Regions from separate parts of the Ralstonia sp. 24A2 genome, predicted to be linked through region 2. Evidence: riboswitches for the same ligand, from Rfam matches in the RefSeq annotation. Region 2 holds a riboswitch; the other holds the start of a gene.

Region 1 (4,206 bases), 1.0 Mb from region 2:
GCCGAGGTTGATGTAACGGTTGATGGTCTGGCGCTCCACCTCCTGATTGCCACCCGCGTCGTTAATGCTTGCGGCCTGCGCCGGCGTGACCGAGTGCGTACCGCTGCGCAGCTGGTTCTGCGGGAGGTAGGTGTAATCGAAGCTGATGCGCCAACCCGGGATGGCCGAGTAGCCCATCGCTGCGTCGGTGCTGAGCGAACAGCCACAGGTGGCGCAGGCATGTGCTGCGACAGGTGCAAACACGCCGGTGGCGCAGACGAGCAGTGCAATGCGCCGGACGATGTTGGATGGCGTTGTCATGAAGATTCCTCACTCTGATAGATGCGTGCGCGCCCCAAACGGTCATGGGTGCATCGCACGATGTCTTGCCTGAAACGGCGCCGGCCGGGTGCGATGCGACGTGCGCTTGGTGCCCCGGTCAACGTGGTCAGAGGAGGGTGGGGGAGTCGCGTGGCCGCCCGGCATGGCGCGCTTTGTGCGCAGACAACCGACCGGGTTCCGGAGCCCATGCGATTGCATGGACGGGGGCTGGCGTCGCCATCGGGGGGAGGATGGTCGGCGCCAGCACATGCTCTGCCAGCAGATCGCAATAGCCGCATGCCACTTGGTGGCCGGAGGGCATGTCGTGCCAGATCGACCCGATGGGCAGCTCAGCGACGACGGCGGCAGGCGTCTTCGCCTCGCACAGCGGCATGCTTTGCTCGAACACCCGCAGTTCATGCCGCTCCAGCGCTTGGCTCACCATCGGCGCAAACAGCACGAGCGCCATCGCTACCAGGCCAAGCCAGGCAGTCAATGTCTTGCGGGTGCGAGCGAAATGCATGGTGGGCTGTGGGAACGGCCGGACGTCGCCAGCATGTGCGGATGCGCGGTATTACACCGCAAAAAGGCATCGACATCCAGAACAGCGCGAGAGCGACGTTGCCCTCTGTTTGAGCGCATGCAGGGTGATGATCCGCCGTGTCCTGACAGGGCCGTCCGTGGGACGTCTTCACGGCGTTACCTGCCAGGGCTGACTTTCGTGGCTTGCCGTGCGGCAGAAACTGACCACAGCGCCGAAGACCACCCCAGACAAGGCGTGGCACTTCGGGGCTCTCATGTGGAGGCGCCTTCCGGGTGTGCTCGGTGCTTCAGCTGGTGGACTGCTCAGCCGCAGTGAGCGTGTGCCCGATCAACGTTGAGATGGTCATCGGACCAACGCCGCCAGGCACGGGTGTCACGGCGGCACAGCGTCCAACCAGGCCGCTGTGGTCGACGTCTCCAATGCCGCCATTGTGATAGCCCGCATCGATGACGACGGCGTTGTCGGCAATCCAGTCGCTGCACACAAACCTCGGTTTGCCCACGGCCGCAACGACGATGTCGGCACGACGTACCTCGTCCTGCAGATGGATGGTTCTGGAATGGCAGAGCGTAACGGTGGCATTCGCGTTCGACAGCATGAGCGCCATCGGCTTGCCAAGGATGGCGCTACGGCCGATGACAACTGCACGCTTGCCGGCCACGTCGATGTTGTAGTGCGCCAGCAAGCGCATGATGCCTGCCGGTGTGGCCGAACCAAACGCGGGCTCCCCCAATGCCATCCGGCCGAAACCGTGACTCGTCACGCCATCCACATCCTTGGTCACGTGGATACGGTCAAAGCACAGGCGCTCGTTGACGTGCTTGGGCACCGGGTGCTGCAGCAGGATGCCTTGCACGTGCGGGTCTGCGTTCAATGCGTCGATGACGGCAAGCACATCGGACGTTGTTGAAGATTCCGGCAGCTCGATCGCCTTGGACGCCATGCCAACGCGTCGACAGGCGTTACCTTTCATCTTTACGTAGGTTGCCGACGATGGGTCGGCGCCGACCAGGATGGTGGCGAGCACCGGCACGTAACCGTGTCGCGTTTTGAATGCGCTGACGCGCTCTGAGAGCACACCTTCGAAGTGCGCTGCGACTGATTTTCCATCGAGAATGATTGTCATGGCTATGCTCGCGGTGGTTCGCGCACATCTCCATCTCAATCTCTTTGCTCATGGCAACTGCATGACGGCCGCCTGCGGTGCGTGGAGAGATCGATGAAGAATGTCGGGCGAAGATTGGTGAGGCTCGTAGGAACGAATACCAATGTGCCCAGGCGAACGGCGGCGCAGCCGCTACGCTTCCCGATGGTGGCCCATCCTGTCTCGCCAGTCGCGTAGCGCAGCAATTATCTGGCTTTGTGCGATGGATGCCAATGCCTTGTCGAGACCGACTTGGCCGGTAACGAACTAGCCGCCGCTGCCTTGAAAGAACTGCGGTGGGATTTCCACAGCAAACCACTCGTCAAACTCGACGACAAATGTCTTCTTCAGGAACCCCCGCTTGGTGATGCGATAGGGGATGTAGATGAAGCGAGAATAGCCTGCTGCTTCCACATGCACACGCACCCCATCGGGTGCGCTTGGCGAGTATTCCGGCGGGATGTTGACGTTCGCCGCAAGTGCCGTGGCCAACACGTTGCCGTTGAGGGCATCGGCCTTGAAGGCCTGAGCGAGCAACGTGTAGATCTCCAGCGGTTTCGGTCGCTCTTGCCCGTTGTAGCCACCGACCGATCCGAGCGTGCCATCCTTCGACAAGGTGGCACCAAACGGATAGAAATCCCCGGCACGTTCGAGCATCGTCCGCGCGAAATCGGCGCAGTTGGTCAACAACGCGCTCAGTTGTTCAGGGGATACCACCATGTTTGCTCCTTCTTGTTTGCGTTTGAGGATGCAGGTCATGCTGCCGCGGTGATAACCGCTGGCTTCACGCTACCGAGAACCGATACCAACACTTGAACAGAAAAGAGCCGCATCGTGCGGCTCTTTCTTGGGGAACAACCAAAGGGCGCCGTCTTACGCCCCAGCCGCGCCATCCCCACCTTCCTGCGCTTCACGCTCTTCGCGTTCCTCGCGCTCTTCACGGGGCAGGGTCAGCATGCCGGTGTTGTACACGTACTCGTACACCTCGCCGTAGCGGCCCCACTCAATACCGATCTTGAGCACGCGCTCGGCTTCTTCGGGCTTGAGGTAGGCCTCCAGTTCGCGCAGGATCTGCTCTTCGCGAATCTCGCCGTCTTCGTTGGTTTCCAGCTCCGCGCGGATGTGCGAGGCCAGCGCCACCTGCTCCAGCAGCTTCTGGCCGAACAGCACCTTGCGCTCGGGCGGCTCGGTTTCCATGTAGGTCTTGCCGAACGGGGTGACGATGATGTCGCCACGCTCGATGGTGGCGAGCTGCAGCAGGGCCAGCGCTTCGCAGGCGGGGAGCAGGTCGTCGTCGGTCACGCCGGCTTCTTCGGCCAGGTGCGGCAAGTCTGCGCGGCCATTGAACGGGGCTTCGACCAGCAAGTCGAGAATCGCCTCCATCTGGCCGATCTCGGCTTCCGGCAGGCGATAGGCGAGTTGCTGCGCAGCAGACTCGGCGCCCACGTGCACACCCACGCGCTCCGGCGAGGTCATCAGGCCGTACACCTCGTCGATGAGGTTGCGCACAGCGGCGGAATCCCGGTTGCGCGGGCGCGGGAACGGCACGCGCACCTCGGCACGGATACGCCCCGGATCGCTGGAGAGGATGACGATGCGGTCCGCCATCATCACCGCCTCTTCAATGTTGTGCGAGACGATCAGGATGGCCTTGATCTTGGTGCGGCGGTCTTCCCACAGGTCGAGCATTTCGTCGCGCAGGTTCTCGCCGGTCAGCACGTCGAGTGCGGAGAACGCTTCGTCCATCAGCAGCAGGTCAGGCTCGGTCACCAGCGCACGCGCAATGCCCACACGCTGGCGCATGCCGCCCGACAACTCGCGCGGCAATGCGCTGTTGAAGCCCGACAGGCCGATCAGGTCGATGGCCTGCTCAGCGCGCTCTTCGCGCTCGGCCTTGCCCACACCTTGCGCTTCCAGGCCCAGCTCCACGTTTTGCTGCACCGTCAGCCACGGGAACAGCGCAAACGACTGGAACACCATCGCAATGCCCTGCACCGGGCCGCTGTATTCGCGCCCGCGGAACAGCACCTGGCCGCGATCCGCACGCACCAGACCCGCCATGATGCGCAGCAGGGTCGATTTGCCCGAGCCGGACTTGCCCAGCATGGCGACGATCTCGCCCTCGCGGATGTTGATATCCAAACCCTCGAGCACCGAGCGATCGGTGTGGTCTGCGGTGCGGAAGATTTTCGAGACGCCGCGCAGCTCGATGACGGAT
Region 2 (4,206 bases):
ACGTGGCCTGCTGCACGTTGGACAGGCCGCGGAAGGCGTTCATGATCCCCCACACCGTGCCGAACAGGCCGATGTACGGGCTGACCGAACCGACCGACGCCAGGAACGGCAGGTGCGATTCAAGCGAATCCATTTCGCGCTGATAGGCGGCACGCATGGCGCGGCGGGCAGCATCGAGGATGGCACTCGGGTCGCCACCGCCACGCTGCTGCTCACGCGTCTTGAGGTATTCGCGCATGCCGGCTTCAAAGATGCGTTCCAGCGCGCCGGTGTTGTGGCGGTTGTTGGCGGCGCTTTGATACAGCGCCTGCAGATCGCCGCCGGCCCAGAATTCGCGTTCGAACGATTCGGTCTGGCTGCGCGCAGCGCGCAGTGCAAATGCCTTGCGGAAGATGTACGTCCAGGAGAACAGCGACATCACCAGCAACAGGCCCATGACAAATTGGACCAACAGACTGGCGTGCAGCACCAGCGAGACGATCGACAGATCTTGTGTGACCTCGACGGGATTCATGCGGCGGCTTTGATGGTTGCGAGTACGGGAGCGGGGATCGGGGTCGGCCGGAATGTGAGCCGGTCGACACATCCAACACGAATCGTGCCTGATGCGAGCAGAACGTCGCCACGCCAGCCTTCTTGGGCAAATTGGACCGACGCTGGGCCAACCCGTTCCATACGCGAACGGATCTGCACCAGGTCATCTAGGCGGGCAGGTGCGCGGTAGTCCACAGCGGTGCTGCGCACCACGAAAATGGCCCCGGTCGTGTCGGCCAGCGCCTGCTGGTCGACCCCGAGCGCGCGGAGCCACTCAGTGCGGGCGCGCTCAAAGAATTTCAGATAGTTGGCGTAGAACACTACACCGCCTGCGTCGGTATCTTCCCAATACACGCGCAGGTTCCAGTCAAAAGAAGACATCCGGCAATTTTACCAAGGCTCATGTGACGGCCAGCCATCCACCGGCCGGCCGAGGGCTTGCACGCTGTGGCAAACCCTGCATGACACGATTTAAGCCATGTCCCGCGTCAAGCTCGTGGCCGAGAATGACTGGCAAACGGGCATGAGCTCGATTGCGTTGACATTGAAGTGCGCTGGGAGCGCCGCCATCCAGTAGACCGCCTCGGCGATGTCGTCGGCGGTGAGCGCCTCCGTGCCTTCGTAGACCTTATCCACGCGGGCATCGTCGCCCTTGAAACGGACGTTGGAGAACTCGGTGCCCGAGCACAGGCCCGGCTCGATGTTCGATACGCGCACGCGGGTGCCGGTCAGGTCGGCACGCAGGTTCAGCGAGAATTGGCGCACGAACGCCTTGGTCGCACCATATACGTTGCCGCCCGGGTACGGGTACGTCCCGGCAATCGAGCCAATGTTGATGACATGACCACGATTGCGCTCGACCATGGCCGGAAGCAACGCACGCGTCATATGAACCAAGCCGGAGCAGTTGGTACCGATCATGCGATCCCAGTCGGTCAGGTCTGCGCGTTGGGCGGGTTCCAGACCAAGCGCCAGGCCAGCGTTGTTGACCAGCACGTCGACGTCGCGCCAGTCCTCGGGCAGCGAGCCCGGCAACGCCGCAACAGCGGCGGCATCCAGCACATCCAGCACGACCGGCAGAAGCGCGTCGCCCAGTTCGGCCTTGAGCGCATCCAGACGATCCTGACGGCGGCCAGCCGCGATCACACGATGGCCTTCCCGCACGAAACGCCGCGCGATGGCTGCACCGAACCCGGCAGTTGCACCGGTCACGAATACGATCATGGAAGTGTCTCCAAGCCTGAAAAAATGCGAAAAACAGAGTTTACCTGAAGCGTTGCCGCCTGTTGCGTCGCAATGTGCTTGGGCAAGCGCCCCGCGCCTTGCGGCAGTCAAGGGCCTGTCGTACACTCGCGGGCAACCATTCCACCTTGCGCGACTGGCGAATCCCGGGGCTGCAGCAACACACCGCAGACCTCGGCAGTGGGCACCGACCACGAGGAAGCGCAAGGTTTCTGGCGTCATGCACAACGACGCCTGCCGCTCGCCTGGGCAGCGAATGGGAAGCAGGGTGACTTGGGCACCCGCTGCCATCGGTCAACGCCGAGACAGCGTCCAAGCCGCGCGCATGTTTCCCGAAGCCAGCCCGCCACACCCGATCTCCGTTTTTTCCGTTTCGTTTCAGACCAGACACTCGCCATGTTCGAACGCAGCCGCTATACGATCGACCAGATCGATCCCGAGATCTTTGCCGCCATCCAGAAGGAAAATCAGCGCCAGGAAGATCACATCGAGCTGATTGCCTCCGAGAACTACACCTCGCCGGCCGTGATGGCCGCGCAGGGCTCGCAACTGACCAACAAGTACGCCGAGGGCTACCCCGGCAAGCGCTACTACGGCGGCTGCGAATATGTGGACGTGGTTGAACAGCTCGCCATCGACCGCGTGAAGCAACTGTTTGGCGCTGAAGCGGCCAACGTGCAGCCGAACTCCGGCTCGCAGGCCAACCAGGGCGTGTTCTTCGCCGTGCTCAAGCCGGGCGACACAATCATGGGCATGAGCTTGGCCGAAGGCGGTCACCTGACGCACGGCATGGCGCTCAACATGAGCGGCAAGTGGTTCAACGTCGTCAGCTACGGCCTGAACGCGCAAGAAGACATCGATTACGACGCGCTGGAAGCCCTGGCGCAAGAGAAGAAGCCCAAGCTGATCATCGCTGGCGCTTCCGCCTTTGCGCTGCGCATCGACTTCGAGCGCATTGGCAAGATCGCCAAGGCGATCGGCGCGTACTTCATGGTGGACATGGCCCACTACGCCGGCCTGATCGCCGCAGGCGTGTACCCGAACCCGGTACCGCACGCTGACTTCGTCACCACGACCACCCACAAGAGCCTGCGCGGCCCGCGCGGCGGCGTGATCCTGATGAAGGCCGAGCACGAGAAGGCCATCAACTCGGCGATCTTCCCGGGGATCCAGGGTGGCCCGCTGATGCACGTGATCGCCGGCAAGGCAGTGGCATTCAAGGAAGCGCTGTCGCCGGAGTTCAAGGCGTACCAGGAGCAAGTGGTGAAGAACGCTCGTGCCATGGCCGAAACGCTGATGGCCCGTGGCCTGCGTATCGTGTCGGGCCGCACCGAGAGCCACGTGATGCTGGTGGACCTGCGTGCCAAGAACATCACCGGCAAGGAAGCCGAGAAGGTGCTGGGCGACGCGCACATCACCGTCAACAAGAACGCGATTCCGAATGACCCGGAAAAACCGTTCGTGACCTCGGGCGTGCGCCTGGGCTCGCCGGCCATGACCACGCGCGGCTTCAAGGAAGCCGAGGCCGTGAAGGTTGCACACCTGATCGCCGACGTGCTGGACAACCCGCACGACGAAGCGAACATCGCCGCCGTGCGCGCCAAGGTGGCTGAGCTGACCAAGCAGTTCCCGGTCTACGCCTAAGCGCTTGACCATGGCCGGGCAACTGGCCACGTAGTACTCTGCCGCGATGGTCACCCCGGCCATCGCGGCGTTGTTCTTTTAGCGCAGTGCGTTTGAGGTTCCCGAGGAGCGCGGCATGAAATGCCCCTTTTGCGGCCACGCGGCCACCCAGGTGATTGAGACTCGCATGTCGGAGGAAGGCGACACCGTGCGCCGGCGCCGCAAGTGCGAGTCCTGCGACCGCCGCTTCACGACCTACGAGCGCATCGAGCTGTTCTTCCCCGCCGTCGTCAAAAAGAACGGCAGCCGCGTCGATTACGACCGCGCCAAGGTCAAGGATTCCATGCGCCTGGCGCTACGTAAGCGCCCTGTCTCCGCCGAGGCCATCGACGAGGCCATCGCCCGCATCGAAGAAAAACTCCTCAGCCACGGCGAGAAGGAAATCGGCAGCGACCGCGTGGGTGAACTGGTCATGCGCGAACTCAAGCGGCTGGACAAGATCGGGTACATCCGGTTTGCGTCGGTGTACCGGAGTTTTGAGGATCTGGCGGAGTTTCGTGACGTGCTGGATGAAGTTGCGGCGACGAGTGCGCGCAAATGAGAAAGGCCCCCTAGGGGGCCTTTTTTGTTACCAGCACTGCGCAGTTGCAGTCGTGTTGTTTTGGTTATTCTGCTGGCCCAATTGGTTAATCGTGTAGGTGCCGCAGGTGTCTGGTAGTTGCGGCCCCGATGGTACAGCGACCGCCGTGTACGAAGGCTGTGACGCCGCGTTGTTCAACTGTGTCACGTTAAGCGTGTAGTAGCTCT

What was found. Region 2 has a riboswitch for ZMP and ZTP ahead of glyA (serine hydroxymethyltransferase). Riboswitches for the same ligand answer to the same signal wherever they lie in the genome.
Region 1: linked by a shared signal. The riboswitch ahead of ACS13N_RS07130 (tetrahydrofolate dehydrogenase/cyclohydrolase catalytic domain-containing protein) and the one ahead of glyA (serine hydroxymethyltransferase) in region 2 are both predicted to bind ZMP and ZTP.

Annotation. Positions count from the first base shown of each region.
Region 1 covers NZ_JBPVZD010000002.1:495,098-499,303, reverse strand. The annotation lists gene ACS13N_RS07140 (transporter) at 1-300, opposite strand, end outside; gene ACS13N_RS07135 (DUF2946 domain-containing protein) at 428-823, opposite strand; gene ACS13N_RS07130 (tetrahydrofolate dehydrogenase/cyclohydrolase catalytic domain-containing protein) at 1,131-1,970, opposite strand; ZMP/ZTP riboswitch at 2,110-2,192, opposite strand; gene ACS13N_RS07125 (hypothetical protein) at 2,256-2,747, opposite strand; gene ACS13N_RS07120 (ABC transporter ATP-binding protein) at 2,862-4,206, opposite strand, start outside.
Region 2 covers NZ_JBPVZD010000002.1:1,502,743-1,506,948, reverse strand. The annotation lists gene tolQ (protein TolQ) at 1-514, opposite strand, end outside; gene ybgC (tol-pal system-associated acyl-CoA thioesterase) at 511-915, opposite strand; gene ydfG (bifunctional NADP-dependent 3-hydroxy acid dehydrogenase/3-hydroxypropionate dehydrogenase YdfG) at 1,006-1,758, opposite strand; ZMP/ZTP riboswitch at 1,899-2,034, shown strand; gene glyA (serine hydroxymethyltransferase) at 2,173-3,420, shown strand; gene nrdR (transcriptional regulator NrdR) at 3,536-4,000, shown strand; gene ACS13N_RS11935 (type IV pilin protein) at 4,028-4,206, opposite strand, start outside.